3 regions of the Neobacillus solisequens genome follow, and region 2 is predicted to be linked to each of the others. Evidence: riboswitches for the same ligand, from Rfam matches in the RefSeq annotation. Region 2 holds a riboswitch; each other region holds the start of a gene.
The links. Region 2 has a riboswitch for lysine ahead of ACI3K6_RS15470 (aspartate kinase). Riboswitches for the same ligand answer to the same signal wherever they lie in the genome.

Region 1 (10,892 bases), on a different contig from region 2:
TTAGGAACATTATTATTGGGGGTTTTACCTGTTGTCATTGCATCATTCTCCTATCCATTAGGGAATCGTAAAATGATGGACCTTTGTAAAGGAAGATTAGATGTATTTCAGCGTGTATTGGGAATGACCCTTGCCAGCATGCCCTTTTGGGTTATTCTTTCAGTTTACGGTTATTTTACAGTCGGACTTCCGGAGCTTGGACAGACTCTTCAATCAGGGATTGTCGCTGTATCCTCTGGTGTCATTGCAACTGTGCTCTTTTTCCAGGCAACTGACCTGGTTAGAGGAAACATGCAGCAATTGGCTGCCGTAGAAGCTACTCAATCTATGGAGGTGTTATTTGCCTTAATTGGGGAACTACTCTTGCTGCACTCTACTCCTCCGTCACATGTCTCTTGGTTTGGAATTTTGATCGTTATGGCTGGAATGATCCTCCATAGTTATGTTTCCCATAAAAAGGAACAGCCGACTGGTAACAAAATTAGCGCTTAACAGTCATAACCCTTTTTTTCAAAGCATAAAGTAACTTGTCGTTCGAAATAGGAGATTTTTGAAACCAAAACCTCGTTCGATCGTACACATATTGATGGAAAGTTTAATACAAAGTGAGGTTCTAAAATAATGTTTGGTAAAGTAGCAGCAGATTTATTAGGATTAAGCGATGTTGGGACAGTGATTAAACCTACTGACTATGATAAGGTGGATGCAGACGATTATGTCATGCATGAGGATCACGAAAAAATTTATTTTTTGATTAAATCCAAATCAGATGAATATTGTTTTACTAATAATGCATTGATTCATCTTGATGGAACAAGTGCTACCAGTAAAAAAAGAATGCTCTACCGTTATAGCTATGCGAAAAACAAAATAGCGGATGTCCATCTTGAAACAGCGGGTACGGTTGACCTAGACGTTGAAATCAAATTTAAAATTGGCTCACAATCTTTCTCCATTGATGTTCATAAAAAACATATCGAAGAAGTGAAGGATTTATATAAAGCTCTGATCAAAATTTCCGAGATTACCCATGAAAATGATATTTCACTTCAATTTGCCAAACAAAGTCTCGATATTGCTTCTACAACCTTGGGCCGGGTTTCCAGCCAAAACAATAACCTTGTAGAGCAATTTCAATTAGTAAACCAAGCAGCGTTTCAATGGCTCGAAAACAGTAAAAAACAATATTGTGTAAAAGATTTCGGTTTTGTGTTTGAAAAATATATCAATAATTAAAGTTTTAGATAACCCCGGATGAACCGGGGTTATTTTTATGTTTAAATATACTCGATTAAAACATCATCCAATGGTAATCTGGTGGTATTAAATGGAGATGCAGCTGCCTTGCCGATTGGAATTAACACAATTGGAAAATATCGATCAGACACATTAAATTTTTCTGCAAATTTACCTTTGTCAAATCCACCCATTGGCACTGTATCATAGCCTCTATCCTTTGCAATCAACATAATTTGCATGGAAATAAGGCCAGCATCGAATGTTGCAATATGTTTACGAATCTCTTCTGGTGCATATGGATACGTACTATTGGCGCTTTGAATTAAACGATTCATATTGGCTTCATCCATAAACCCTGCTTCATGTGCACTGCGATAAACTTGCTCAATACTCTTGAACATCTCTTTATCTCCGAGTACAGCTATAACGGCTGATGCCGTTTCTACTTGTTCCTGGTTATTTGAAATGGCTCTTAACTCTTTTTTTGTTTCTTGATCCTCAATTACAATAAATCGCCATGGTTGAAGATTGCTGGATGATGGTGCTGTAGTCGCTTCTTTTAAAATATCCTTTATTTCCTCTTGTGGAATTTTAAAATTAGGATCATATTTTCTTATTGAATGACGTTCTTTCATTACCTCTGATAAACTTTTTGTTAAAGTTGTTTTCATAACTGTTCCTCCATTCTTTTAGCTTACTAAAAGTAAGTATGAATTTAGCTTACTAAAAGTAAGTATGTATCGTCAAGTGAAAAGTTTGTGTTATGATACTAATAGAAAAGTCTAAATGAGGTATTTTAAAATGAATGAAATAAACAATTGTCAAAATAACGATAATAAGAAAGAAATTCCGCATTTCTGCACAAATTTCCATAATTCTATTGAGTTTATCGGCAAGCGATGGACAGGTATTATTATTTATACTTTGCTAAGAGGACCGAAAAGATATAATGAAATTATTTCCGAGATACACGGAATTTCCGACAGGCTGTTAACCGAACGGTTACGTGATTTGGAAAAGGAAGGATTAATCGTGAAGAAAATGATTAATCAATCTCCCAAAAAAGTGGAGTACGAATTAACAGAGGCAGGTAAACAATTGGAAGAAGTGATCGAGGCACTTATGAAATGGGTGAAAATCCGCAAAAAAATGTAACAAAAAAGCCTGCACAAATTGTGCAAGCTCCTCATTATTTTAGGTTGGGGCGATGAAATAGTCCCATCACCTCAATGGTTTCAGTGATATTAACAAAAGCTGTTGTATCAATTTCCGTGATTAATTGTTTTACTTCGTTCAGTTCGTATCTGGAAATGACCGTTATCAATATGTTCCGTTTCGAATTGGTATACCCGCCTGTGCCATCCATGATGGTCAAACCACGATATAGATTGGTCAACAAATGCTCTCGCAGTTCTTGCCCTTTTTCAGTAATAATCATAATCGTTAACTTGGCATGATCCGTGTAGATGGCATCAACTACTTTTCCGGTTACATAAATGGACACGAGTGTATTCAGGGCTGAATCCCAATTAAATAAAAATCCACTTATCATGATGACCACTGCATTCATTCCTGAAAGTAAAACACCAATTGGAAAATCCATTTTTCTTGCAACGATCATTCCGATAATATCGAAACCACCAGTTGAACCCGAACACCGGAACACTAAACCTACACCTAGCCCGGTTACTGCTCCTCCAAAAATGGAAGATAATATGGTATCTTTTGCAATAGGAACTACCGGGATCAGATAAAGTGCTAGTGAAATAATAATAACTGATAGTACTGAATTAACCATAAATTTTTTTCCGAGCATCTTATATCCCAGGATTAATAAGGGAAGATTTAATAGAAAATTAATCAGACCTGTGTTTACAGGTGTTATCATCCCAAAAATCATGGAGATCCCGCTTAACCCACCGCTCAAGATATGGTGCGGAATTAAAAAGAGATTGAACCCTACCCCAACAATAAGAGAGCCGACAATTAATCCTAACCATTTCATGATATAATTTCCCCCACCGCTAATCATTTCTTTCTACAAATAATAACGATTTTTATATCGTCTGTAAATTTATTTATTTTTTCCAATAATATTCAATTCCAAGAAATTTTTTCTATTGACATTTTCACTATAATATTTATACTTTAGTAGTATATTAACTTTATAGATAAATCCTCATCAAACCGATGGGGTAGAGGTCGCGGTTTTTATTAGTAAAACGGAAGAAATGCAAGAGACGTTAGAGACTCCGTTTGAAAGGAAAAGCTGCCGAAGTGTGCTTTAATCTCTGTTATAGCATGCTGGGGCTGTCTCCAAACAGGAACAGAACTGTCACACTTTAGTTTTACCAGCTAAGTGTGTTGAGCTATCTTTCGGAAGGTATGATGCGGGGTAATGATAATGCCATCGAATCTGCTTCGTTGGCATTTTTCTATTCCAAACTCCTTCTAAAGAAACTCGCCAAATGGCAAACCCAATTGGGTGGAACATGAGACGCAGTTCTCTATTGCATTCAGAATTTATTTCTGAATAGCCTATTTTTAAAGGAGTTATTTTTATGCAATCTGCTGCACAAAACAGGGATTATTCAGAAGTCCAGGTTTCTAACAATGAATCAGAGCAATTAAGAAGAAGCTTAAAATCACGTCACCTTACCATGATTTCATTAGGTGGGACCATTGGTACTGGTCTATTTCTTGCCAGTGGCGGTGCCATTCATAGTGCTGGTCCTGGTGGCGCAATTCTTTCATATCTCGTAATAGGTGTCATGGTTTACTTTTTAATGCAGAGCTTGGCAGAAATGGGCGCTTATATGCCGGTTGCTGGGAGCTTTAGCACGTATGCAACAAAATTTGTTGATCCATCATTAGGTTTTGCACTTGGGTGGAACTACTGGTATAACTGGGCTATCACAATTGCCGCTGAGCTTTCAGCTGTAACCATGATAATGAAATTCTGGTTTCCACATACACCTTCTTTATTGTGGAGCAGTATCTTTTTGGTGATTATGTTCTTGTTAAATTATCTTTCTGTTAAAGGCTTTGGCGAAGCAGAATATTGGTTCTCATTAATTAAGGTCGTTACAGTCATCATTTTTATCATTGCCGGTACTTTAATGATTTTTGGAATCCTGGGTGACCACGCAGTAGGGTTCAAGAATCTAACGATTGGTGATGCACCCTTCCACGGCGGTTTTATGACCATGCTTGGTATATTTATGGCGGCAGGTTTCTCCTTCCAAGGCACTGAACTTCTTGGGGTTGCTGCTGGTGAAACGGATGATCCCAAAAAGGCCATTCCTCGTGCCGTTAAATCAGTATTTTGGCGCATTTTATTATTCTATGTATTAGCTATTTTGGTCATCGGTCTTCTTATTCCATATACTAACGAAAATTTGGCCAATGGTGATGTATCGGTAAGCCCGTTTACCCTTGTATTTCAAAAGGCAGGAATCGCATTTGCAGCATCTGTTATGAATGCCGTTATCTTAACTGCCGTATTATCCGCGGGTAATTCAGGGATGTACGCATCTACAAGAATGCTATGGGATTTGGCTCGCGAAGGAAAAGCTCCAAAATTTTTAGCAAAATTAAATAAAAATGGTGTTCCTATCAATGCATTAATTGCCACAACTTTAGTAGGAACATTAGCGTTTCTTGCCTCATTTTTCGGTGATGGTACAGTTTATGTCTGGTTATTAAATGCTTCCGGGATGTCAGGGTTTATCGCTTGGCTTGGAATCGCGATTTGCCATTATCGTTTTAGAAGAGCATATGTGGCCCAAGGAAGAGATTTAAATGAGTTACCATTTAGAGCAAAGTTATTCCCATTTGGTCCGCTCTTCGCATTCGCAGTATGTGCCTTCGTTGTCCTTGGTCAGAACTATTCTGCTTTTACGGGTGATCATATCGATTGGAATGGTGTAATGGTATCATATATTGGATTACCTCTATTTTTGGTTGTTTGGTTAGGCTATAAATTTACCAAGAAATCCAAGTTAATCCCGTTAGAGCAGTGTGATTTAGCTGTTGAACCAGATGTGGATATGTAAAACAACAATAATGACAAGTGGCTCCGAGATCCGGAGCCATTTTTTAATGCCAAAAAAGACCAACCTAGAGCGGGTTGGTCTTACCTCTGGTTTATTAAAATTCTGCATTACCTGGAGTTCTTGGGAATGGAATGACGTCACGAATATTGGTCATTCCTGTTAGATACATAATCAGGCGTTCGAAGCCTAAGCCGTATCCTGAATGCTTTGTCCCGCCGTATTTTCTTAATTCAAGGTACCACCAGTAATCCTCTTCAGTCATGCCGAGTTCTTTAATTTTGCCGGCAAGAATCTCTTCCCTTTCCTCACGTTGGCTTCCGCCGATTAATTCGCCAATTCCAGGGACCAGTAAGTCTGTGGCAGCAACTGTTCTATTATCTTCATTTAATCGCATATAGAATGCTTTAATTTCTTTAGGATAATCTGTTACAAAGACCGGTTTTTGGAACACTTTTTCACATAAGTAGCGTTCATGTTCTGTCTGTAAATCTAATCCCCATTCTACCGGGTAACCAAAATTCTCACCTGACTTTTTCAATAATTCAATGGCTTCTGAATACGTAACTCGTCCAAAGTCGGAGGTATGGGCATTATTTAACCGGTCTAATAAACCCTTTTCAACAAAGCTATTAAAGAAGTCCATTTCTTCTGGAGCCTGTTCTAACACATAGCCAATTACGTACTTAACCATTTCTTCTGCTAAGTCCATGATGTCTGGCAGTTCTGCAAATGCCACTTCCGGTTCAATCATCCAGAACTCCGCTGCATGTCTAGCAGTATTGGAATTTTCCGCTCTAAAAGTTGGTCCAAAGGTATAAACATTTCGGAACGCCAAAGCGAATGCCTCTGCAGAAAGTTGGCCGCTCACAGTTAGGTTTGTTTCATTGCCAAAGAAATCTTTCGTTGCATCCGTTTTTCCTTCCTCATTTTTCGGTGGGTTGTCCAAATCAAGAGTGGTGACTCGGAACATTTCCCCTGCACCTTCCGTGTCGCTTCCAGTGATAATTGGCGAGTGAACATATACAAAGCCTTTATCTTGGAAGAATTTATGAATGGCATAGGAAGCAAGAGAACGAACCCTGAATACAGCAGCAAAGGTATTGGTTCTTGGTCTTAAGTGAGCAATTGTGCGTAAGTATTCAAAGGTATGTCGTTTTTTCTGCAACGGATATTCCGCTGATGAAGTCCCTTCAATGGAGATACTAGTCGCCTTAATTTCAAATGGCTGCTTAGCTTGAGGAGTGTGGATGAAGTCCCCCTCCACTTTAATTGAAGAACTAATGGAAAGTTTGGCAATTTCCTTATAATTGTCTAACTGATCATCAAATACAATTTGGACACTCTTAAAAAAGCTTCCGTCATTTAATTCAATGAATCCGAATGTTTTGGAATCACGAATGGTACGGATCCATCCAGAAATTTGTACTTTTTGATCAATATAACTTTCCGTATTTCTGTACAAATCTTTGATTACGGTTTGTTTCATTTCTGTTCCTCCTAAATCTTATGTAAAGGTTTCACATCGCTAAGGGAGTTTCCTTCCTAAGCTGATGCTGCTCATGACATAAAAAGCCTCCCATCCCTATGGGACGAAAGGCTCCCCTATTGTTTAACGCTGTCTCATATCCCTATCATATTATATAAAAACCATCATAAATAAGCAATATTCAACAGTTTTTCCAAAATAACATTGTAAAAAGTTAGAATTTTTCGTAAATTATTAAAAAAACAGAAGGAATATAACAAATATTGGTCGAATGTTATAGTGTATAAAACAAAAGTTCGATTCATAAAGCCAGGAGAGTGATTTTGTTGGACAAAATAACCTGTATTGCCTACCTTCTATATGAATCATCTGTGAATGCCGACACCAAAGAAAAGGCCATTCAATTATTAAATGGCGATATAACCATTCGTGATTTAAAAAGAAATAGACTTTTACAAGCCAATGTGACCCTTGCAGAATCATTGTTTAAAAAAAATAAATTGGACAAGTCCCTTGTTCAGCAATTTGCAGAACAATTTATGTTAGTCGAAAACTAATTGGCTTCCAAAATTGGAGGCCAGTTTTTCAACATTTTCTTACAAAAAATCCCTCTTCCTTATGAAATTATCACTGTGATATAATGTAAAAACCCTAATAACTCCCAAACAATTCTTGCACCCAAAGGTATCCTTTTAGAAGCACTAACTTGAGTATCCCTCTCCCAAGAATTTCAGATAACACTGTTTTAACCATTACAATTGAAAGATAGGTGATTTATTATGGTACAAGTAGAAGTAACCATTCATTTTGAAGGTAGAAAGTATTTAACCAATGTCATTACTGATCGCGAGACTTCAAATGAAGAAATAATGAGATTGGCTTATGAGCAGGTAGAAAAGCAATGGAAGAAGTAAATATAGGAAAAAAGGCTGTTTGATCACAAGGTGAATCTAACAGCCTTTTATTAAGTTTAGTTATCTATTTCATAGGTATTCCTTGAAACCCGCTCCATTAAAGGACTCATTCCGTTTGTCGCAAACAAATGCAATTCATGCATAGCCCTCGTACAAACTGTATAAAATAGCTTCCGTTCCCCTTCACTTCGATATTGCGAAATATCGTATACAATGACTGCATCGAATTCAATACCTTTCGCTAAATAGGATGGGATGACTAATACCCCTTGCTCGTAGGAAAGAGTTCCCTTTTCAATCAAATGAATGGAGACCTTCCCTTTTAGGGTTTCATACGCCTGCTTACTTTCTTCAGCAGTCCTGCAAATAATGGCAATGGTCTTATATCCCTCTTGATGCAAATCATGAATTTTATGAAGTGTGTGGTTGTTTATCAAGTCAGGATTACTAAAAGTGACTAATGGTTTTCTCCCTAACCGATTAAATGGCTCAATCTGCTCTCCGCCTTCAATGATCCCTTTGGAGAATTCTACAATCTCCTTCGTAGAACGGTAGGTTTTTGTCAAAATAACGGTCTCTGCTTCTTTTTCTTCGATAGCAAGATCCGTAAGTACTGTTTGGGATCCCGTAGCACCAGAATAGATTGCTTGATTAAAATCTCCCAATAGCGTTATTTTACTGTAAGGGAATAACTTTTGAATAAAGGCAAATTGAATTGGCGTATAGTCCTGTGCCTCATCAATGAAAATATGACGAACTCCCGTATTGGTTTTCCGTCCCTCAATGAGATGTTGAAGATAAACATAGGGTGTAGCATCCTCATAAGGAATTGTTAGTGACTTAAGCTGTTCCACTGTTTGCGTACGAATTTCTTCCCAATTAGTTGGCAACCTATAATCTTTATGATTCTGTTCAAAAAAATGAATATACATTTCCGACATATCGATAAATTTTAATCCTTTTACAGCAACAAACAACGGTTTAAATCGATCTTTTACCACCTTTTCCGCCAAAAACTTTTGTTCCTGTTCAAAATCATCGAATGAATGTTCCGAGTATCGTTTGTTTGCTTGAAGTTTCTTAAATGCTTCTAAATAATCTTCTTTCTCTAAAAACTGTATCTCCTCTTCTACCCAGTCTCTGGACATTTGCCGTTTCACCCATTTTTTCAATTCCCGTCTCAGCCATTCCTGAACAAGCTGAATCCTATTTGGAATAGTAAGATGGTGATCTAAATTGTAAAAATAATTCCTAATTTCTCTTTCAGAAATTAATGTTTCCCCTCTAAAGTTCAGATTCTTAAACCGCATTCCTTTAGTTGCCAGTTCTTCTGCATATTGATCAATCATTTCCATGTAAGCAACTCCGGCTTTGAATCGAATTCCTGTAATCCTGACCATCTTGGCCTCTTCATTTTGTTCCTTTAACAAATATTCCATTTGCGCAAAGGGATCCTCCACGTTAAATTCTCTCCCTAAACGTTGATGTAAATATTCCTGAAAAGTCGTTTGCTGCATATTTTCCTCACCCAACTCAGGAAGAACCGTAGCCACATAACTGTTAAACAAAGGGTTTGGAGAAAATAACAGGATATTTTCCGACTTTAATGTTCCTCTGTAACGATATAATAGATAGGCAACCCGTTGCATCGCAGCAGAAGTCTTGCCACTGCCCGCGACACCTTGAACAATCAGTAAATTACTGCGTTCATTCCTAATGATCATATTTTGTTCACGTTGAATGGTTGCTACAATACTCTTCATCTGGTTACTGGCATTATTTCCCAGGACCTCCTGAAGCATTTCATCCCCAATGGTGACACCTGTATCAAACATGCCTTTTATTTCAGAGGACCTAATAATAAATTGCCGTTTTAGTGTCATTTCTCCATTAATCGTACCATCAGGAATTTGGTATTTTGCGGGACCTGGGGGATAATCATAATACAGACTAGAAATGGGCGCCCGCCAGTCATATATCAAGAAGTTTTCTTCTTGTTCATCCATTAATGAGGAAATTCCCAAATAAACTTGTTCTGGCGCAGCTTCCCCTTCTTCCAAAAAATCAATCCGACCAAAATAAGGGGAGTATTTTAATCTTGCTAACGTCCTCAGTTGCCGGTCCAATTGATGATGCGTTCTCTCACGTTCTGAAAGTAATTCTGCCTGCTGCTTAATGCTTGCTGCCGTTTCGATCACATCATCAGGTTCATCCATATTAACGGTAACATCCTGCCAAAATGTTTTACGCAATTCAAGGACATCCAAGCCGACTGTACCAGCATTTTTATCTAGCTTTTTTGATTTGTTATCAATCGCTTTTACAACCAAGTCAACCCGTTCCTGTTCCAATTGCCAATCCTTATTCTGTACGTCACTCATAAAAACACTCCCCAGAAAAAAATTTGGTTGTTGATGTTGACAACCGGCATACTCTTGTGCTAAAATTAAAGTAGGGATATACTAAATAAATTTATGAATTCACCTATATACCAATATTCATTTTAACATGTTCCTTCTTTTCTTACAAGTTTCTTTTACTTACATCATCAAACGCCTAATTGGCGTTTTTTTATTTTCCCCTCAAACTTTAATACCCTTATAGTATATTAATTATCTCGAAAAAAATTTATAAGTAACCATTGACAAAAGTTCGGTCAATCTACTATAATTTATCTCGAAGTAAGTTATTTTGAATTTGAGATAAATGATTTCAAAACAAAAGGGAGAGATTTTAAATGACAAATACAAAATGGGCACTTGATACAGTACACAGCAGTGTAGATTTTTCCGTTCGCCATATGATGATCGCTAACGTAAAAGGAACTTTCAATAGCTTTAATGCAACCATTGAGGCGGATCCTACTGATTTAACTACTGCTAACATTGATTTCACAGTAGAAACTGCAAGCGTAGATACACGCAATAAGGACCGTGATGCTCACCTAGTTTCTGGTGATTTCTTTGATTCAGAGAATCATCCAAATTTGACGTTTAAAGCATCTAAAATTGAAAAAACGGATGATGGTGAATATAACGTAACGGGTGACCTTACCCTTCGCGGCATAACAAAGCAAGAAACTTTTGCTGTTACTTTTGAAGGTCAAGGAAAAGACCCTTGGGGAAATGAAAAAGTAGGTTTCAGTGCAATGGGTTCTATTAACCGCTCTGATTACGGTTTAGTTTGGAATGCCGCCTT
Region 2 (10,892 bases):
TTGACGTGTGAACGCTGCCCCCTGGTTGCTCCATTTCGCTGTATCATTAATATTGATTTTCTTATAGCGTTCTAGTAATTCTTGAATCTTTGCATCCGTTTTTAAGAGACGATCATTGTAACGAACAACTGTTACATTATCAGTCATCCATTCACCAAGCTCTTTGTGAAGAACATATGCATTTTCAGTACCATCCAATGACATAATGCCATTCCATTTTTCTTCCTGCTCTTTAACATGGCGATCAAATACGGTTGAAGAAACTGCATCAGAGCTCTTTTCAAGGCCGCCAATATATCTAACAGCGTTTGGCCCTGCAACCATACCGCCATAAATGGCAGATAATAATGAGTTCGCGCCTAAACGATTTGCACCGTGCTGTGAATAATCACATTCACCAGCAGCAAACAGACCAGGAATATTTGTCATTTGATCATAATCAACCCATAAGCCGCCCATCGAATAGTGAACAGCAGGGAAAATCTTCATTGGAACTTTACGCGGATCATCGCCAACGAACTTTTCATAAATTTCGATGATACCGCCTAATTTAACATCTAACTCATGTGGATCTTTATGAGATAGATCTAAATAAACCATGTTTTCTCCATTGATTCCAAGCTTACTATCGACACAAACAGAGAAAATCTCACGTGTTGCAATATCACGTGGTACTAGGTTTCCGTAAGCTGGATATTTTTCCTCAAGGAAATACCAAGGTTTTCCGTCTTTGTATGTCCAAACACGACCGCCTTCACCACGTGCCGATTCACTCATGAGACGAAGCTTGTCATCTCCAGGGATAGCTGTAGGATGGATTTGAATCATTTCACCGTTCGCATAGTAAGCACCCTGTTGATAGACTATGGAAGCTGCCGAACCCGTGTTAATAACAGAGTTAGTAGATTTACCAAATATAATTCCTGGGCCTCCGGTTGCCATGATCACAGCATCAGCAACAAATGAACGAATCTCCATTGTTTTTAAATCCTGAGCTACGATTCCGCGGCAAGTTCCTTCATCATCAGTAACTACCCCCAGAAACTCCCAGCCTTCGTACTTCGTAACCAAGCCTGCCACTTCATGACGGCGAACCTGCTCGTCCAGCGCATATAATAATTGCTGTCCAGTTGTTGCCCCAGCAAATGCAGTACGATGGTGCTGTGTTCCACCAAAACGACGGAAGTCTAGCAATCCTTCAGGCGTACGGTTAAACATAACACCCATCCGGTCAAATAAATGGATAATTCCTGGAGCCGCTTCTGTCATTGCTTTTACAGGAGGCTGATTTGCCAAGAAGTCTCCGCCATAAATCGTATCATCAAAGTGGATCCACGGTGAATCCCCTTCACCTTTAGTATTTACTGCTCCATTAATACCACCTTGGGCACAAACAGAGTGAGAGCGTTTAACTGGAACTAGAGAAAATAATTCCACCGGTGTTTCATGTTCCGCAACTTTCACAGTTGCCATCAAGCCAGCTAATCCGCCGCCGACTACGATCACCTTTCCCTTACTCATCGTGACTCACTCCTTCAATCCAAAATCCATATTTTTCCGTTTTCGTTTTAAATCTATTAAACAAAAGCAACTAATGTTTGAACTCCTACAAAAGAAAGCGCTAAGAAAATTATCATCGTGACATATGTAATAATTTTTTGAGAGCGCGGTGTTTGAGCAATGCCCCATGTAACCAAGAAAGACCATAAACCATTAGAAAAGTGGAAAATAGCTGAAATAATTCCGATTACATAAAAAGCAAACATGATTGGTGAAGATAAGATATCCTGCATCATTTGGAAATTAACTTCTGTTCCATAAATCGCATATGCCAAACGAGTTTCCCATACGTGCCATGCAATAAATATGAGAGTAATAACCCCTGTAATACGTTGGATTAAGAACATCCAGTTTCTAAAAGTTCCAAATCTGCTAACATTGTTTTTAGCCGTAAAAGCAATATAAAGGCCATAAATTGCGTGAAATAAAATTGGTAAAAAAATAACAAACGTTTCCAGGACATAACGGAATGGAAGATTCCCCATAAAATCTGCAGCTTTGTTAAATGATTCTGCTCCCCCAGTTGCAAAATGATTGACAGTTAAGTGCTGTAAAAGGAAAATCCCAATCGGAATGACCCCAAGCAGTGAATGCAATCTCCGATAAAAAAACTCGCGATTCGCCGCCATTGAATTACCCCCTTTTGTTTTTAAAAAAAGTTTGAATCTTACATTTTTCCCACTATCAGTGTGACAATTATGTGACATGTTCATTTTACTCCCAACGACAAATAGCGTCAAGGAAACGGATACATAAAAACTAGTTAAATATAAAATTTTTTAAATATATTGATATTATAAATGTATGATGATTTATAGCGCTATTAGTTATGTCGAAAAATGAAAGCGCTTTATTTCATTCGTTTAATTTCCAATATCTTACGGGTGACAATTCCACTATTTTGGTAATGATAATTATGACAATAAACAAGTGGTGTTATATTAAGATAACAAATCCTACCCTATAACTTCTTCCGATTTCGGTAATGAAAATTCGTCGATTTTGTATATAATAGAATAATAGAAAGAGGGGAAACTTGTGAAAGAAAGCATAGTTACTGATCAAATTGGCAACACGGCGGAACCGAGGTCCATGTCTGTTTTTGGATATGAACTTATAAGGGAAGTGCTTCTACCTGAGATTTTTGGTAAAGATACTCCCGAAATATTGTATTGGGCCGGAAAACGCCTCGCCCGTAAATATCCATTGGAAAATATGGAAGAACTTATTGATTTTTTTGAAAAAGCTTCATGGGGCACTCTCATGATCAAAAATGAGTCAAAAAATGAAATGGAACTAGAACTGGCCAGCCCGCTCCTTGTATCTCGGGTAAAATCAAAATCAGAACACTTCTATCAATTAGAAGCCGGCTTCTTGGCTCAACAGTTCGAACAACAAAAAGGAATGATCTCCGAAACATACGAACATCCTGTCAAAAAATCAAACAAAGTTCGCTTCACGGTTAAATGGGATTTGAAAGATCTGATTTAAATGACAACATAAAAAAACTCGGTGATTAGCGAGTTTTTTAGAAGTAATTGCATATATTCCTAATATGATGTTTAACTTTTCCATCAGCTAATGAATGGTGACAGGTACCTTGGTGCCTGTCACCATTTTCTTTTTTTAGAAATTACTGATCTCCTAATTCAAATGCAGAATGGAGCGCTTCAACTGCTTTATGCATGTATTTTTCTTCCACAACGGCAGAAACTTTAATTTCTGAGGTACTAACCATTTTCACCGGGATTCCTTGATTTGCAAGGACATCAAACATTTTGGCCGCAACACCTGGGTTGGAGATCATACCTGAGCCAACAATGGATACCTTTGCCAACTTGTTCTCTGCATCCAACTGCCCATACCCTAAACTTTCTTTATTGTTTTCAAGAACATTTAAGGTTTCTATCCAGTCATTCGTTTGGATAGAAAAGGAGAGGTTGGCAGCTCCTGTTTCTGTTGTACTTTGGATAATAATATCTACATTAATATGATTTTGGGCTAAGGTAGTAAAAATAGTTGAGAGACTGTTTAAAGAATTCGTCAAGCCTAAAACCGTTACTTTCGTAATGTCGGCCTCAAATGCCACTCCACGTACTACTAAATTTTGCTCCATTGTTGCTTCCTCCTCAATCACTGTACCTTCTTCTTTTTCCATACTAGAACGGACTTCTAACCGCACCTGATAATTCTTGGCGAACTCAACTGCCCGCGGATGCAATACACCAGCACCTAAATTTGCAAGCTCGAGCATCTCATCATAAGAAACCGAGAGCAATTTTCGAGCACTTTTTACATACCTCGGATCGGTAGTAAACACACCGGTAACATCCGTATAAATATCACATTTATCTGCTTTTAATGCAGCTGCAAGAGCGACAGCGGTTGTATCAGAGCCACCGCGTCCCAATGTCGTAATTTGTCCATCTTCTGTTACGCCTTGGAATCCCGCCACAATGACAACTTTTCCAGCATTTAATTGTTTGCTGATGGCCTCTGTATGGATTTTGGAAATTCTCGCATTTCCATGAATCGGTTCAGTGATGATTCCAGCCTGCCAGCCGGTAAAGGAAACAGCTGCAAGCCCTTTTTGGTTTAGGGCAATTGATAGTAAAGAAATCGTTACTTGTTCTCCTGTAGTGAGGAGCATATCCATTTCACGCTTATTTGGCTGAGAGGAGAGTTCCTTGGCCATATTTACAAGTTGGTCTGTCGTTTTTCCCATTGCCGAGACAACAACGACCACTTGGTTCCCTCTTTCAGTTTCTTCTTTAACACATTGTGCTACATTTAATATTCTTTCAATACTTCCAACAGAAGTACCGCCAAACTTTTGAACAATTAACCCCATGTTTTCCCCTTCTTTCAACAATCCTATTTATAAATATTCCCAATAAAAAAATAAAAAAAGCAATAGGAGGGTATCCCATTGCTTTTTAAACACAAATAAAAAAATCTTGTGCACACAATGAAAGATAGCTCTCCAAGACATGCGTCTTGACAATCCGGTATTTATTCAATACAGGACCAGCTAAGAAAGCAATGAGGCTTTCCTGCTTCGGCGAACATCCCCTTTCAAGACCCTTCACTGAGGCTCATCCCTCTCAGAGTCTTTACTATTGAAGTTCGCACCTCTACCTTCACTTTAACACGTAAAAGTGATAGTAAATGAAATTTTTCTAATTATAGCATAGCATAATTTTTCTGACAATCCTTATGATTGCAGTTTTTTCATTAGCTCATCAGCAACATTTGGCGGTATGCCAATAGATGTAAAGTCCTCAAGGGCGGCTTCTTTCATTTTTTTCACTGAACCAAAGTGTTTTAGCAATAATTTCTTCCGTTTTTCACCAATTCCTGGGATTTCGTCCAACAATGATTGGAATGAACTTTTTCCACGAATTTGGCGGTGAAAGGTAATCGCAAAACGGTGTACTTCGTCTTGGATTCTTTGCAGCAAATAAAATTCCTGACTGTTGCGCCCCAATGGAACAATTTCTAGAGGGTCTCCATACAAAAGCTGAGAGGTTCTGTGCTTGTCATCCTTAACAAGCCCTGCTAAAGGAATATCCAGACCTAGTTCATTTTCAAGGACATCCCTCACGGCTTCCACATGTCCTTTTCCTCCGTCAATAATGATTAAATCTGGAAGTGGTAAATCTTCCTTTAGGACACGGGAGTATCTTCTCCGCGTTACTTCCCGCATTGATTCATAATCATCAGGTCCTTTAACAGACTTGATTTTGTATTTGCGATATTCTCGTTTATTCGCTTTGCCATCAATAAACACAACCATCGCTGACACGGGGTCAGTCCCTTGAATATTCGAGTTATCAAATGACTCAATTCGATGTGGAGTATAAATACCGAGAAACTCACCAAGGTTTTCAACAGCTTTAATGGTTCTTTCTTCATCACGTTCAATCAGCGAGAACTTTTCCGCCAAGGCAATTTTCGCATTTTTAATGGCCATTTTGACCAAATCCTTTTTTTGCCCACGCTGCGGCTTTAGAAGTTTAACTGCCAAAAGCTGTTCGGCCATGGCAAGATCCACTTCATCCTGAACGAAGATCTCCTTTGGTTTGAAATGGTTGGATTGTTGGTAAAATTGACCAAGGAACGTTAAGATTTCATCTTCCGGTTCATTATAAATCGGAAACATCGATACGTCTCTTTCGATCAGCTTTCCCTGCCGGACAAAGAAAACCTGAACACACATCCAACCCTTATCTACGGCATAGCCAAACACATCGCGATCCGTAAAATCAGTCATGGTAATTTTTTGCTTCTCCATGATCGTTTCGATATGGCTAATTTTATCTCGATACTCTTTGGCCCTTTCAAAATCCAATTCTTCAGAGGCTGCTGTCATTTTCACCGTTAGCTCTTTTTTAATTTCCTTATAACCGCCATTTAAAAAACGGGTAATTTCATCGGTCATTTCCTTATATTGGTTCTCTGACACTTCGTTCACACATGGTGCCAGACACTGTCCCAAATGGTAGTATAGGCATACCCTATCCGGTAGTGTGGAGCATTTCCGCAATGGATAAATACGGTCTAATAGCTTTTTCGTTTCGTTAGCAGCGCCAACGTTCGGATACGGTCCAAAGTATTTACCTTTATCCTTTTTCACTTTTCTGGTGATAATTAGTTTAGGATGGCGCTCCGCTGTCAGCTTGATGAACGGATAGCTTTTGTCATCCTTAAGCATTACATTATATTTTGGATCATATTTTTTGATCAGATTTAACTCTAGAAGTAAAGCTTCAATATTGGATGAGGTCACAATATACTCAAAGTCTTCGATCTCATTTACCAGCCTTAGGGTCTTTCCATCATGAGACCCGGTAAAATAAGAGCGCACACGATTTTTTAGAATTTTGGCCTTTCCCACATAGATAATGGTCCCCTGCCGGTCCTTCATTAAGTAGCAGCCCGGCTGATCAGGCAGCAGTGCAAGCTTTTGCTTTATTGTTTCATTCATACCGGCCACTCCTCTTCCTCTTTTACATGGTTCCTTAAAATTTTAAAACAAACCGATAATAAAAGGAAGTGGGAGTGTTTGCTATTAAGAAAAAATACCTTATGTATAGATTATATCTTCCACGGTTTGCTTAACCGTTCTCTCTTTCATCACTTCATGAAAGACATTCCAAACGCGATTCCTTTCCATTTGTCCTTCATCCCTTTTATGAAAGACATTCCCAAACAGGATTCCTTTCCATCTGTCGTTCATCCCCTTTATGAAAGACATTCACAGACAGGATTCCTTTCCATCTGTCTTTCATCCCCTTTATGAAAGACATTCCCAGACAGGATTCCTTTCCATCTGTCTTTCATCCACTCTTTGAAAGACATTCCCAGACAGGATTCCTTTCCATCTGTCTTTCATCCCTCTATGAAAGACATTCACAGACAGGATTCCTTTCCATCTGTCTTTCATCCACTCTTTGAAAGACATTCCCAAACGCGATTCCTTTCCATCTGTCCTTCATCCCCTTTATGAAAGACATTCACAGACAGGATTCCTTTCCATCTGTCTTTCATCCACTCTTTGAAAGACATTCCCAAACGCGATTCCTTTCCATCTGTCCTTCATCCTCTTATAAAGAAAGATATTTCTTTATAAAAATAAAAAAACCTTAACCGGTGAGATTCCAGTTAAGGCCTTTGGTCTTTGATTAGACGTGCTTTTGAAGTACACCTGCTAAAGCTTCTTTTGGTTGGAAGCCAACTACTTTATCAACAACTTCGCCATCTTTGAATACTAACAAAGTTGGAATGCTCATTACGCCAAAGTTAGCTGCTGTTTGTGGGTTATCATCTACATCTAATTTTGTGATTTTGACTTTGTCGCCCATTTCAGCATCGATTTCTTCTAAAACTGGTGCAATCATTTTGCAAGGTCCGCACCATGGAGCCCAGAAATCAACAAGAACTAAGCCAGAACCTGTTTCTGCAGCGAAGTTTTGATCCGTTAAATGTGAAATAGCCATATATATGACCTCCTAATCTTTCTTAAATATACGGAAAGTATAGCATTGTTTAGAAAATCACGCTAATAATATGTTTCGCATCTAATTTTCCCTTAATGGCATTAAATTAAACTACATTATAAGAAAAGCACAAGCACCTAGGTCTACTGCATTTGGCCTCCTCGAAAAAGCAAACACTTTTCCTTCGGGCGATGCCTGTGCTGTCGAAGCCTTCCTTGTGGTGTCTCTCCAACTGAGATAGGAAACACGTAGAGCCGGAGGGGATTCGATGTTTAGTTATCGGAGGGCGGAGACGAAGGACCCTTGCCGCTAGCGCGCTGGAGCTAGACAATGAAAAAAGCGGACGGAAATCCGCCCGCTTTTTTAGAGTTCAATCAATTATTGATGAACCTTTAATTTTTTGAATTCTTCCGTTAACATTGGGACCACTTCAAATAGGTCACCAACGATTCCATAGTCAGCTACTTTAAAAATGTTAGCTTCAGGATCCTTATTGATGGCTACAATGACTTTTGAATTGGACATGCCGGCAAGATGCTGAATGGCACCCGAGATCCCGCAAGCGATATATAAGTCTGGAGTTACAACCTTACCCGTTTGACCAATTTGCAGTGAGTAATCACAGTATTCGGCATCACACGCACCACGGGACGCGCCAACTGCTCCACCTAAAACATCTGCCAGCTCTTTTAATGGCTTAAAGCCATCTTCACTTTTCACACCGCGGCCACCGGAAACGACAACTTTAGCTTCACTTAGGTCAACACCTTCAGTAGCTTTTCTTACTACTTCCTTAATGATGGCGCGTAAATCTTTAATTTCAACAGAAAGGGAAGAAACTTCACCTGTTCTGCTCTCATCTTTTTCAAGTGGAGCAATATTGTTAGGACGAACGGTTGCAAAAATGATCCCGTCAGTCACAATTTTCTTTTCAAACGCTTTACCTGAATAGATTGGTCGAGTAAAGACAACGTTTCCTCCTGCCACTTCAACAGCTGTTGCATCGGAAATTAAACCAGATGAAAGCTTGGCAGCAATTTTTGGAGACAAATCTTTTCCAAGTGCTGTATGGCCAAATACAAGACCTTCAGGCTGTTCTTGATCAATGACAGCTAGAAGCGCTTGGGAATATCCGTCTGAGGTATATTGTGATAACTTTTCATCCTCCACTACGACTACACGATCGGCACCATATCTAACTAATTCCGCACCTAAACCGCTTACAGAATCGCCAAGTAATACACCAACTACTTCTCCGCCTTCAGCAACAGTTTTTGCTGCAGCAACTGCTTCGAAAGATACATTACGTAAGGATCCGTCACGAACTTCTCCCAATACTAATACTTTTCTGGACATTTGTGTTTACCCCCTGCAAACAAATTTTAAGATAACCGATTAAATAACTTTTGCTTCAGTGTGTAGTAGTTGAACAAGTTCTTTCACTTGATCAGCTAATTCCCCGGACAATACTTTTCCTGCCTCTTTTTTAGGCGGCAAGTATATTTCAATCGTTTTTGTTTTAGCTTCTACATCGTCTTCTTCAAGATCTAAATCATCTAACTCCAGTTCATCTAAAGGTTTTTTCTTTGCCTTCATAATTCCTGGTAAAGATGGATAACGTGGCTCGTTTAACCCTTGTTGGGCTGTTACTAGTAATGGAAGGCTCGTTTCGATCACTTCAGAATCTCCTTCGACATCACGGGTAACCGTTGCCTTTGTTCCATCAATTTCAAGCTTAGTAATTGTAGTTACGTATGGAATTCCTAATAGTTCTGCTACACGAGGACCAACCTGCCCTGACCCGCCATCAATTGCAACATTTCCACCTAAAATTAAATCAGCATTTTTATCTTTTAGGTATTCAGCAATGATTTTGGCAGTAGTAAATTGATCTCCGCCTTCAACATCATCTTCCGTGTTAATAAGAACTGCTTTATCAGCACCCATTGCAAGAGCTGTACGTAATTGCTTTTCTGATTCTTCGCTCCCGACAGAGATAACAGTAACTTCACCGCCATTTGCATCGCGAACCTGAATGGCTTCCTCTACTGCATATTCATCATACGGATTGATAATAAATTCCGCACCATCCTCATTGATCTTCCCGCCGGAAATGGTGATTTTTTCTTCGGTATCAAAGGTTCTTTTCAATAACACATAAATGTTCATGGTTACCCTCCTAAGAAATTCAAACATTTTTTTAGTTTGAAAGATTAAGAAAATTGATTGTAAAAAAATATATTGGTAAACGGAAGGGGTGATTCTTTACTCACACAAGATCCGTTTATTCACCCTTGAAATTAGGCTCTCTTTTTTCAATAAAGGCTTGGATGCCCTCTTTAGCATCATTAGAGACAAATACTTCACCAAATAACTGAGCTTCTCTTTTGGTACCTTCATAAAATTCTTCTGTTTTGGCATAGTTTAATAATTCAATGGCTGCCTTGATGGCGATTGGACTTTTCTTAGCAATTTTCCTGGCCAGCTTATAGGCTTGTTCCAACACTTCTTCCTCTGGATAGGCATGATTGGCTAAACCGTATTGCACTGCTTCTACTCCGGTGATTGGTTCTGATGTAAACATCATTTCGGCTGCTCTGGCCACACCTACATATTTTGGCAGGCGTTGTGTTCCCGCAAACCCAGGAATTAAGCCTAACTGCAATTCTGGCAAACCAAGTTTGGCCGTTTCACTGACAAGCCTGATATGGCAAGCCATCGCCAGCTCTAATCCACCGCCAAGTGAGGCCCCGTGAATAGAAGCGATGATTGGTTTTGGAAACTTTTCCATTCTGTCAAATAGATCCTGACCAAATTTCCCTAAATTAGAGAAGCCATCAGAAGATTTTACTGTTGTAAATTCTTTAATATCTGCCCCTGCTGAGAAGAATCTCCCTTCACCATGAACCACCACGACCCTAATGTCACGATTTGGCTCAATTTCATCCAGGACACCAGCTAACTCCCGCAAAAGCCCTGATGAAAGCGCATTCGCAGGAGGACGCTGTAGGGTAATAGTGGCAATACCATCCCCGCTTGACCATTTTAAATACTCCATATTACTCCCCCTATTCTTAGCACACTAGCGTTTTGTACATCCGTTGATTAATAGCTTGTGGACAGGAACCGCCAGCTTTTTGAGATCGTACTTTTCCTCATTCATCACCCAAGACGTTACAGTTTCATCAATGGTGCCAAAAATCATTTGCCGGGCAAGACGGACATCAAGGTCACTTGCAAACTCACCTGATTCCTTACCTTCTTCAAGGATCTTATCAATGACCATTAAGTATCCTTTTAATACATTATTGATTTTTAAACGCAAATCCTTGT
Region 3 (10,892 bases), on a different contig from region 2:
TACAGTCTATTTATCTTTCTATGAAACAACCAACACCAATTGATATTACCGGCCATGATATTTTTGTGCAGACAGATATAAATAGTGCTGAAAACCCTAGTAATGCAATCATTTGTCACATTAAAAAATCGGGAAAAACATATACCCTATTAAAAGATCAGCACGCATTAAAATTAACAGGAGCAGATGATTCTGAACTAATTAGCTTTAAAACCACTCAGATCTTTGATAAGTTTGATCAGTATCAAACTTCAAATGGTGAACTTACTCCTGATGAGGCTACCTTCACAACTGAAAACAGCCGTGCCAAATTGACTATAGTTGTCCAAAACATCAATATAGAAAAACAATATAAGCAGTATAATGATGCGTTTTTGTTTGTTTTTGTGGAGATTAAATAATTAAAAAATTCCCGATTGGTGAAGACAAAGGCGTAATTACACGGATGCCTGATAGGAAATTTCATTCTTTCCTATCTGCTAAAAAAATGGCTCAGTTCCCCTGAACTGAGCCATATCTTTTTTCATATTATTGGTATCGTTAACGAATGTCTACTCATCTTCTATCATTAAACTAAGATTTTACATTTTTAATAATTTTTGAATGGTTTTTGGCAGCATATCATATAGTGTTTCAAATGCATGATTGATATCCAGTCGCTCCGTCCATTGATGGGCATCTTTTCCTAACGGCCCGAGGTTTAATACAGACAGATTAAGCTCCGAAATCTCTACTAGTGGCAGACTATATTCTTTCCCCCACAACGACATACTGGCAGTATGTGGACTATATAATACAACAGGCATCTGCATACCAACAAAGCTTAAATCAGACATCCCTGGAAAATAGTGTTGAATCGCCAAGTTAATTCCGTGCGCTTCATTTGCATAAGTAACCATTTGATCTAAAACCTGTTTAATTCCTGGATGATTACTGAAGATATCACTGGAACAAACGGTGGAGCAAAAAAGAGAACAATGAACGGGGAGAGTTCTTTACACAAAAGTCCAAGCTCATCAACAATTTTAACCGTTAATTCGTGATCTTCTATCACACCTTTATTTCCCTTAACCTTTGGTGGTATTTCATTAATTTTCTCATACCCATATTTTTCAATTGTATAGTTCTGTAATTCATTGAAGGAGAGTGTGTTCACTTTTATGGCTCTATCCTTACTTCCCGCCAGTTTGGCATAGGCACTTGACTTTTTGGCTATCCCTCTTCAACACGACGCCGCAATCTTTTCGGTAAATTGTCGCAATTCCTGAACTACCTGATTCAATGTTTTTTCCATAAAGAAAAGATTGTAATATACGACGGACCGGTCAGGAATTTGAACAGAGTATCCTTTTTTAAATCTTTTTGATAAAGACAAGTAGGAGGAGGTGTAACTTCTCCCTTCAACCGCCTCACAAAATTCAGTGTTCAACTCTATCTCACATGTGATCTGTGAGGTCATTATTGTAGGGTTCAGTCCGGATAATGGTTCCCCAACATGAGTATCCTTTTAGATACTTTTCTAAATGCAAATCTGAATAACATATGAACATTTGTTTAAAACTGTTTACGAACAACAAACCTGCAAAGTGGCCGACTCTACTTTTCATATGTGTTCTAATAGAGTGACAGTCACAGGTTCCCCGTCTCAGACTTGAGAGAACGAGAGTATTTTATTTGGTTTCAAAGCAGCCCAATGCTTCAAAATTCAAAACTTAAAATTTAGATGTTCGCATGCTTCTTCTCTGATTATTTGCACTTTTACCCCATACCTTTCTCTTGTCAATTGCATATCCTGCCAGTACAACTTAACAAAAAATGTACAGATTCAAAGAATCAATATTGATTCTTAAAAAAATAAGGAGGGATTTTATAATTGTCGTTTTTAGACAAGTTTGTAGATGCTTTGCCTCTCCCATTAGTAATAAAGCCTGTTGGTCATCGAGACGGAATTCCCTATTATGAGGTAACGATGAAACAAGTTACACAAAAGTTACACAGAGACTTACCCGAAACTACTGTTTGGGGTTATAACGGCATGTATCCTGGTCCTACATTCGAAGTTACCAGGAATCATCCTATTCTAGTCAAATGGGAAAACCATTTACCGTTTGAACATCTTTTGCCAGTGGATAGAACACTTCATGGTGCGGGTCCCGATGAACCCTCTGTAAGAACGGTTGTGCACTTACATGGCGGACGGGTAAGACCGGAAAATGACGGGTATCCCGAAGCTTGGTTTACAAGAAACTTCAAAAGTGTTGGCAGCAAATTCTTGCATGAAGTTTACTTCTATCCTAATTGTCAGCGTCCAACAACACTCTGGTATCATGATCATGCCATAGGAATTACTAGATTAAATGTTTATGCAGGACTTGCCGGCTTTTATCTTATTCGAGATGAGAATGAGAAGAAACTAAATCTCCCCAGGAGAAAATTCGAAATACCGTTAGTAATACAAGATCGTTCCTTCTATCCTAATGGTGAACTTTTCTATCCATCGCAGCCAGGCCATCAACCACCGCCTGCACAACAGCCGCCACCACCATTATTCCCAGCACCGCAGCCACCTCCACCATTTGATGTGGGAGCACTTCCAAATCCATCTGTGGTTCCTGAGTTTTTCGGTAATACAGCTTTAGTTAATGGAAAAGTATGGCCTTTTCTTGAAGTCGAACCGCGAAAATACCGTTTCCGTATTCTTAATGGCTCCAATGCTCGATTTTACCGATTAAGACTAAGTTCTGGACAAGATTTTATCCAAATAGGAACGGATGGCGGCTTCCTAGAGAATCCAGTTACTGTTTCTAATGTCGAAGGGCTTTTATTAGCTCCTGCTGAACGAGCAGATGTTATCATTGATTTTTCAAAACACAAAGGTCAAAAAATCATCCTAACAAATGACGCACCCGCACCATTCCCTAATGGTGCCTCTGATACTCCCCTTCTTCCTCAAATTATGGAAATTCGCGTTTCTAAAAAACTCTCTGAACCAGATAAAAGTGATATTCCTCAAGCATTAAGCTGCTTGGAGAGACTCAATCAAAATGGCGCGACGGTAAGACAGAATTTCTTAATCGAAATGGATGATCCAGAATTTCCTGCCCGTTTGAAACTTTTACTGAACGGCATGGAGTGGAATGATTTGCCGATTACAGAAACTCCGTATAACGGTACCGTAGAAGTATGGGAACTGTATAACTTGACGGCTGACACCCATCCCATTCACTTGCACCTTGTTCAATTCCAGATTCTTAATCGTGAACCTATTTCGATTGATGATAATGGAAATATCACTATTATTGGTCCGGCACGTGAACCAGATCCTAATGAAAGAGGTTGGAAAGATACCGTTCGGGCCAATCCTGAAGAAGTGACTCGGATTATTGCCCGTTTTGGACCCTTTACCGGAATCTATCCATGGCATTGTCATATTCTTGAACATGAGGATCACGAAATGATGCGCCCGTATGAAGTCCTAAACAATCCGAATTTCAACCCGTGCAACCCGATTCTGGAGGATTGTCCGGATGATTTATTTGCTCAATGCTGCCAAGATGACAACGAACATTATGAATCTAGTGAAAATCATGATCAAGATGAATCAAGTTCTTAAGATGAATTAAATTCACATCGCCACTCCCTAATAAGGAAATGGTATTAAGACAGACTAGCTTTAAAATCCCGAGCTAGTCTTTTCATTTTTATACCCCTACCACTTCCTATATCCGTAAACCAATATGCTATAATTTTAAGAGTAAAATAAAAACAGAGGTGACCATTCTTGGCAATACATGTTGTATTATATCAACCAGAAATTCCTGCAAATACTGGAAATATTGCACTTACTTGTGCCGCAACGGAAACGGCCCTGCATTTAATCCGGCCCCTTGGTTTTTCGACAGATGAAAAAATGTTAAAACAAGCAGGTATAGATTTCTGGGAGTCTGTAAACGTAACGTACTATGACTCATTGGATGAATTTTTTTCAAAAAATCAAGGTGAGTTTTACTATATTGAGACGTTTGGTGAAAAAACACATTCAGACTTTGATTTCAGTGATGGTTTAAAGGACCATTATTTTATGTTTGGAAAAGAAACCACTGGCTTACCAAAAGATTTATTAGAGAAAAATAAAGATCACTTTTTGAGAATACCGATGAATGACCATGTTCGTTCACTGAACCTATCGAATACAGCGGCTATATTGGTGTATGAGGCTTTGCGCCAGCAAGGATATCCCAAATTAAAATAAAAAATCTTCCGTTTTTGGAAGATTTTTTTATTGACTCGGTTTGGTATTTTTAAGTTCTATTTGTTACATCTTTAAACCCATATTTGGTTAAGATCTTCAAAGATGTTCCAGATTGTAGAAAGTCATAAAATTGTTTAGCCTCTTTTGGATGAGCGCTGCTTTTCACAATTCCCAATGGGTAAATGATTGGTGAGTGGGTGTTTTCGTTTGCCGTTGCCAAATTTTTACCTTTGAAGAAATCAATGCATCCGTTTTGTAAACAATGCCCGCATCGACATTGTTGGTCTATACATATGTAAGAACTTGCCGTACTTCCTTGGCATAATCCAGCTTATTTTCAACAGATGGCCACAGTTTTAATTGTTCCAATGTTTGTTTAGAGTATTGACCTGCCGGGTCTGCCTCTGGGGTTCCGATGGAGATTTTATCTGTTTTTACCAAAACAGCGAAGGATGTAATGCTTTTTTTGAATCGTTTGGAACAATTAAGACCAATTCGTTGCCTACCAAATCCGTCCCCTTTGATTTCTCAATCAGCCCATCCTTAACGAGTTGATCAAATTTGTCCGCAGCCGCGGAAAAGAACAAATCAACTGGTGCCCCTTGGGAAATTTGCTGCTGAAGTGCTCCAGATGCTCCATAATTAAAATTCACAACTACATGATTGTGTTTTTTTCAAACTTGGCTTTTATATCAGTTAAAGCTTCTTGTAAACTAGCCGCTGTTTATATAATTAATTCTACATTCTTTTTGGATTCTTTCTTTTTTGTGGCTAAACAGCCAAAAAGAGCTATCATTAAAAGAAATGTTAAACAGTTTAGTACGATTTTTTTCATTACGTCTTTCCCTTCAGTTTTATATTATGTTTCTAATTATATATAAGAAGAGAATGAAAAGTTTATGAAAAATGGCACAGACTGTATTTTCTTTCAATGACTCCGCTGTTAATGCCCCATTCTAAAATTCCTTGTTGTTCATATATTTTAAATATATTCCTAATGAAATAGGTGATTCGACTATGTATGTTGTTCATTTTTTTGAAAATAAAAATGCTTTATTGGTTCAACTACGAAATAGCCTACCTGCTGAGGGTGATAACCTAACAATAAAAGGCCGGAAAGGCAAAGTTTCAAGTGTAAACAATATCGATGAAAAGATGATTCATGTGCAGGTTATTTTGGAAGTTGTTAATAAAAACAAACAAATTGTAGATCTTTCTAAAAAGAAAAAAAGGTAAATAACTATTAGCCCTTTCATGAATATTCATGAGGGCTAATTTATTTATTACTGTTTAACCATATTTTATCCAAATGCAGGTAGCTTAGTTTTTTTCAAAATACATGTTATACTGATATGAAATATGAGTAATTTGTTAATATCGTAAAGTAGGAGTGTGTTACATGCAATACAAGGCTGTCATCTTTGATATAGACGGAACGATTCTTCCTCACAGAAAAGCCATTAGTTCGGCCACTAAACAGGCTGTTCAACGTTTGAAAGATAAAAATTTGAAGGTCATCATTGCAACAGGCAGGGCTCCATATTTTTCAGAATCGATTGTGGAGGAAATCGGAACAGACTCGATGGTATTTTTTAATGGGGCATACGTCTCCCATGAGGGACAAGAAGTCTACAAAAATAGCATAGATAATAAAATCTTAACGAATGTGTTTCAACTAACACGAGATTATAATCATGCCCTAACCTTTCTAAGCGGCAAGGACTTTAGGGTTTCAGATTTGGAGCATCCCATTGTCAGAGAGGCCTATCAGCATGACCCTTGGAAGCCAGGCCTGGCGTCGCAGCAATATTGGCTTGAGGAAGATATTTATCAACTGTTCCTTCATTGTGAAGTTGAGGAAGAATTGTCCTATCAAAAAATGATTCCTGAGTTGGATTTCAGAAGATGGACTTCAGGCGAAGCTCGTACTTGTGATGTGAATTTGTCGAAATCCAATAAGTCAGTTGGAATAACTAAGCTGTTAGAGCGAGTCGGAATCGCCCCTGATGAAGCGGTTGCGTTCGGAGATGGCTTAAATGATATCGAAATGCTTTCGTTTGTGGGCATGGGGGTTGCAATGGGTTCCGCTTTAGATGAAGTGAAACGTGCTGCAAATATGGTTACACTTACTGCTGAAGAAGATGGGGTTGCAGTCGGATTGGAGCGGCTTGGGTTAATTTAAGAATGACCATTGGCCATTCCGGAGATTTTTACGGTAATTTTTTACAGAATACGTCTAATTGTATTTTTAGAATGGATTAAAAGTTTTTTTGTCTAAGTGACCATTTTATCGATTGCTCCGCTTTTTTGGTCACTTAGACTTCTTCTAGGTGACCGTTTTTTCAGTGCTTTTGATTTTTCGGTCAAATAGACCTCTCTTATATGACCGTTTTTTCAATTCTTTCGTTTTTTCGGTCACATAGACCTCTCCTATATGACCATTTTTTCGATTCTTTCGATGTTTCGGTCACATAGACCTCTCCTATATGACCGTTTTTTCGATTCTTTCGATGTTTCGGTCACATAGACCTCTCCTATATGACCGTTTTTTCGATTCTTTCGATGTTTCGGTCACATTGACCTCTCCTATATGACCGTTTTTTCGATTCTTTCGATGTTTCGGTCACATAGACCTCTCCTATATGACCGTATTTTCCGTTCTTTAGATGTTTCGGTCAAATAGACCCTTCTTTTGTGACCCATTTTTTCACATAGACCTTCTCCAAAGCTTACTTACCAATTACTTATCATTTGTTTCCCACTTAGAAACTTCCTCCCGAACCCGAGGGGCCACCTCTGTCCCTAACAACTCAATGGCCCGCATGACGTCTTCATGTGGCATAGAACCCACAGGACAATGTAGCATAAAGCGAGTGACTCCTACATTTTTCCTTAAATGAATGATTTTCTGCGCCACTGTTTCAGGATCCCCTACATACAGTGCACCCTCCAAACTCCGGGCTGAATCAAAGCTGGCTCTGCTATAATGACCCCAACCACGTTCACGCCCTAATACATTCATCACATATTGTGTAGGCGGGAAAAACTTATCCGCAGCTATTTCTGTACTTTCGGCAACAAATCCGTGTGAATGGGATGCTACCGTTAACTTGGAAACATCGTGACCTGCTTGTGTCGCGGCTCTTTTGTACAACTGAACCAGTGGGGCAAATTGCCGCGGACTGCCGCCAATAATCGCTAATACTAACGGTAAACCGAGCACACCTGCCCGAACGACAGATTCTGCATTACCTCCACTACCAATCCATACTGGCAAAGGATTCTGAACCGGACGTGGGTAGACTCCCAAATGATTAATAGCCGGTCTATGTTTACCCTGCCAAGTCACTTTCTCAGATTGGCATATTTTTAATAGTAGTTCCAATTTCTCTTCAAATAGCTCATCATAATCCTGCAGATTATAACCAAATAACGGGAATGATTCGATAAAGGAACCTCGACCCGCCATGATTTCTGCACGGCCGTTAGAAATCGCGTCAACAGTGGCAAAATCTTGGTATACTCGAACGGGATCATCGGATGACAGAACCGTTACTGCACTTGTTAACCGAATTCGGTTTGTTTTAGAAGCAGCCGCAGCCAGAATCACTGCTGGGGATGATGCTGCAAAATCTTCACGATGATGCTCCCCTACCCCAAAGACATCCAAGCCAACTTGATCAGCCAGGACAATCTCTTCTACCACATCACGTATTCTTTGAGCATGACTTATCGTTTCACCAGTTTTAAGATCAGGTGTTGCTTCAACAAACGTACTAATTCCAATTTCCACGTTATATTCCCCTTTTTTCACAAATAACTTCTATCTATTTTTAACATTATCCCAATAAAAATTACAAATGAGCCGCCTGTGACTTTTCTCTCATTTTTAGAAAATAACATGTATTTCCTCTTGTAATGTATGGAATATTCTGTTATATTACAATAAATTATATATTTTCTTACTTCAAACCTTTTGAAGTGAGGATAGAGGCGCAAAAACCATTAGTACACGATTGGAGGATTATGAGGTCCGATGAGGTTTGTGGAAAGGGGAATTTGCCGAAGCTTCGAAGATACTCATAGTATTTGAAGCTGGTTCAGCTATTGAATAAGTACTGAACTGTCATATAGGGAACTATATGGAGGGCTATCTCACGCACAGGAACGAGCATGATTTTTGTTTCTACTGCAGCAGCGGATCCCTCGTTGTTGCTTTTTTGCGTTGAATTTGATATGGCCTTACCCCTCTAATTTCTAAAAAAATTATAAAAAGGGTGAGCAAAATGAATTTTGGCCAAGTATTAACCGCAATGGTTACACCATTCAATGATAATGGTGAGGTGGATTTTGACGCGACAAAAAATCTAGTAAATTATTTAATTGACAATGGAACTGACGGATTAATAGTTGCTGGAACAACTGGGGAATCTCCCACTTTATCCTCGGAAGAAAAAGTAACCTTATTTAAATTTGTTGTGGAGGTCGTTAACGGCAGAGTACCTGTCATCGCTGGAACAGGATCCAATAATACACATGCATCAATTAGACTATCCAAACAAGCTGAAGAAGTCGGTCTTGACGGAGTTATGCTTGTTGTTCCCTACTATAATAAGCCCTCACAAGAAGGCCTGTATCAACACTTTAAAGCAATCGCTGAATCAACTTCGTTACCAGTGGTTCTTTATAATATCCCTGGTCGCAGTGTGACCAACCTTTCAGTGGAAACAGTAGTGCGTTTATCACACATAAATAATATCGTTGCTGTAAAAGAAGCCAGCGGCAATTTAGATGCCATGGCTGCTATAATCGACCAAACCCCTGATGATTTTACTTTATACAGCGGAGATGATGGATTAACCCTCCCAGTCCTTTCCATTGGTGGAGCAGGTGTCATTTCAGTAGCTTCTCATATTATTGGCAATGAAATGCAGGAAATGATTCATCTGTTTAAAAATGGCCAAGTGAAAGAAGCGGCAGCTGCACATCGCAGACTTCTGCCTACTATGAAAGCCCTATTTTCTGCGCCCAACCCTACTCCGGTCAAAGCGGCCCTAAATATGAAAGGAATATCTGTCGGTGGGGTCCGATTACCGCTGGTACCTTTAGATGAAACAGAAAAACAAGCACTTGAACTGGTTATAATGCCGTCCAAATCTGAGGTTTTGGCATAAATTTTTCAAAAAGTACTCTTTATAAAAAAGAGTGCTTTTTATTTTGCAAACAAAATTTTTATTTCATTTTCTGCTTCTACCATTCGACCAAAGCGGTACCCTTCGATCAAGACATTCCGTTCATGGTCGGTTAAACGGCGGTCCCATTTGGTTTCTAGGTACATAATGACTTCATTGTAAAAAATGTTCGGGTATTCAAAAGGTTCTTTCATTATTGCACACCTCTTTTTCAAATTGAGTTCCCTTCACATTCTTGTCCGATTTTTCCCATATTATAATTCTTTTTACCAATAAGTTCGTATGATTATAATATGGTAAAACGTTTACAGCGGTTAATGATGAAAAAGACCGCTTAGAATAACGGCCTTATTCCCCGATAGCTGTTTTTTTCCTAAATCCTCTTGAAAAATAGCTAATCAACATGACGATTGCTACTAACATATAGGCCATTCCGCCAATCACCCCCATAGTACGTGGTGCCAGAATTTCTAAGGCTGCTCCGGAAATGAACATGGACAGCCCTAAGATGGGATTCGAGATAGTGGCCAATAATCCAAACATCGTACCTTGATATTCTTCGGGGATTTCCTTCATTAATACTGTATCAAAACAAGCATTGCCTATTCCGGTCATAAAGGCTGCCCCACAGAATAGCAGGAAGGCAAAAACGACATAATGGGTTTGACTTAACAATATCAGGCTAAAGCCTTCCAACATTAAACAAACCAAACCTGTGGCTAGGAGATGTTTCCGAAGCCGGTTCGCTACTGTGAAGCTTAAAGTCAGCCCAATCCCTAACGCCCCATAGAACAAACCGACACCTACATCCCCCAGCTGATACTCCTTAACTGCGTATACACTGATTAGCACGTTATCAATGCCATTTAATGACGCTAAAAGAATCTCACATAATAGCAAAATTTGTACAGGAATGGACATTAAAATTACCTTTTTAAATATTGAAAATATAGATTCTCGATTCACTTTCGCTTCTTCTTTTATTTCTGTATGTTCAGGAAAATTGATGGTACTGATGAGAGCAGCAGCTCCTAAAAAGGAGGCCGCATTTAACCAAAATGTGATTTGTGCCCCAAATATAGAAGCAACGATACCGCCTGAGAAGGCACCCCCGATTAAAACAATGCCAATTAGCACCTGCTCCAAACTGTTTATTTTTAGTAAATGCTCTTTATTTACCAACTGCGGGATGGAAGATTTCCTTACAGGTGCATAAATGGCTTCGCCGACAGCTAGGAAAAATGAACTGACATAAACGATCCAAAGATCAGCTTCACTCTCCACAAAGATTAGGCCCAAGGCGAAAACAATTCTGATTAAATCTGTGGCAACTAAAATCACTTTTCGTGAGAATCGATCAGCAAGTCTACCACCGATCGGAGCAAAAATGACAAATGGCAGCAGCCGGATAGCTAAAGTCACACCAACGGCTAAACCCGACCCAGTTA

Region 1: linked by a shared signal. The riboswitch ahead of ACI3K6_RS17380 (amino acid permease) and the one ahead of ACI3K6_RS15470 (aspartate kinase) in region 2 are both predicted to bind lysine.
Region 3: linked by a shared signal. The riboswitch ahead of dapA (4-hydroxy-tetrahydrodipicolinate synthase) and the one ahead of ACI3K6_RS15470 (aspartate kinase) in region 2 are both predicted to bind lysine.

Annotation. Positions count from the first base shown of each region.
Region 1 is NZ_JBKFGJ010000018.1:151,624-162,515, reverse strand. Features, by position in the region: gene ACI3K6_RS17405 (DMT family transporter) at 1-492, shown strand, start outside; gene ACI3K6_RS17400 (PH domain-containing protein) at 622-1,236, shown strand; gene ACI3K6_RS17395 (nitroreductase family protein) at 1,278-1,910, opposite strand; gene ACI3K6_RS17390 (winged helix-turn-helix transcriptional regulator) at 2,041-2,394, shown strand; gene ACI3K6_RS17385 (YitT family protein) at 2,429-3,244, opposite strand; lysine riboswitch at 3,428-3,619, shown strand; gene ACI3K6_RS17380 (amino acid permease) at 3,801-5,294, shown strand; gene asnS (asparagine--tRNA ligase) at 5,389-6,780, opposite strand; gene ACI3K6_RS17370 (hypothetical protein) at 7,107-7,337, shown strand; gene ACI3K6_RS17365 (BA3454 family stress response protein) at 7,560-7,694, shown strand; gene helD (RNA polymerase recycling motor HelD) at 7,751-10,075, opposite strand; gene ACI3K6_RS17355 (YceI family protein) at 10,432-10,892, shown strand, end outside.
Region 2 is NZ_JBKFGJ010000014.1:197,196-208,087, forward strand. Features, by position in the region: gene sdhA (succinate dehydrogenase flavoprotein subunit) at 1-1,521, opposite strand, end outside; gene ACI3K6_RS15460 (succinate dehydrogenase cytochrome b558 subunit) at 1,578-2,189, opposite strand; gene ACI3K6_RS15465 (YslB family protein) at 2,599-3,051, shown strand; gene ACI3K6_RS15470 (aspartate kinase) at 3,194-4,411, opposite strand; lysine riboswitch at 4,529-4,705, opposite strand; gene uvrC (excinuclease ABC subunit UvrC) at 4,775-6,547, opposite strand; gene trxA (thioredoxin) at 7,245-7,559, opposite strand; gene ACI3K6_RS15485 (electron transfer flavoprotein subunit alpha/FixB family protein) at 7,938-8,915, opposite strand; gene ACI3K6_RS15490 (electron transfer flavoprotein subunit beta/FixA family protein) at 8,955-9,728, opposite strand; gene ACI3K6_RS15495 (enoyl-CoA hydratase) at 9,844-10,617, opposite strand; gene ACI3K6_RS15500 (TetR/AcrR family transcriptional regulator) at 10,642-10,892, opposite strand, start outside.
Region 3 is NZ_JBKFGJ010000020.1:22,389-33,280, forward strand. Features, by position in the region: gene ACI3K6_RS18715 (DUF4153 domain-containing protein) at 1-401, shown strand, start outside; gene ACI3K6_RS18720 (peptidase M20) at 582-899, opposite strand; gene ACI3K6_RS18725 (hypothetical protein) at 905-1,156, opposite strand; gene ACI3K6_RS18730 (multicopper oxidase family protein) at 1,874-3,613, shown strand; gene trmL (tRNA (uridine(34)/cytosine(34)/5-carboxymethylaminomethyluridine(34)-2'-O)-methyltransferase TrmL) at 3,782-4,252, shown strand; partial or broken gene modA (molybdate ABC transporter substrate-binding protein) at 4,302-5,087, opposite strand; gene ACI3K6_RS18745 (hypothetical protein) at 5,270-5,488, shown strand; gene ACI3K6_RS18750 (Cof-type HAD-IIB family hydrolase) at 5,652-6,434, shown strand; gene ACI3K6_RS18755 (LLM class flavin-dependent oxidoreductase) at 6,993-8,045, opposite strand; lysine riboswitch at 8,233-8,413, shown strand; gene dapA (4-hydroxy-tetrahydrodipicolinate synthase) at 8,539-9,426, shown strand; gene ACI3K6_RS18765 (hypothetical protein) at 9,465-9,638, opposite strand; gene ACI3K6_RS18770 (MFS transporter) at 9,793-10,892, opposite strand, start outside.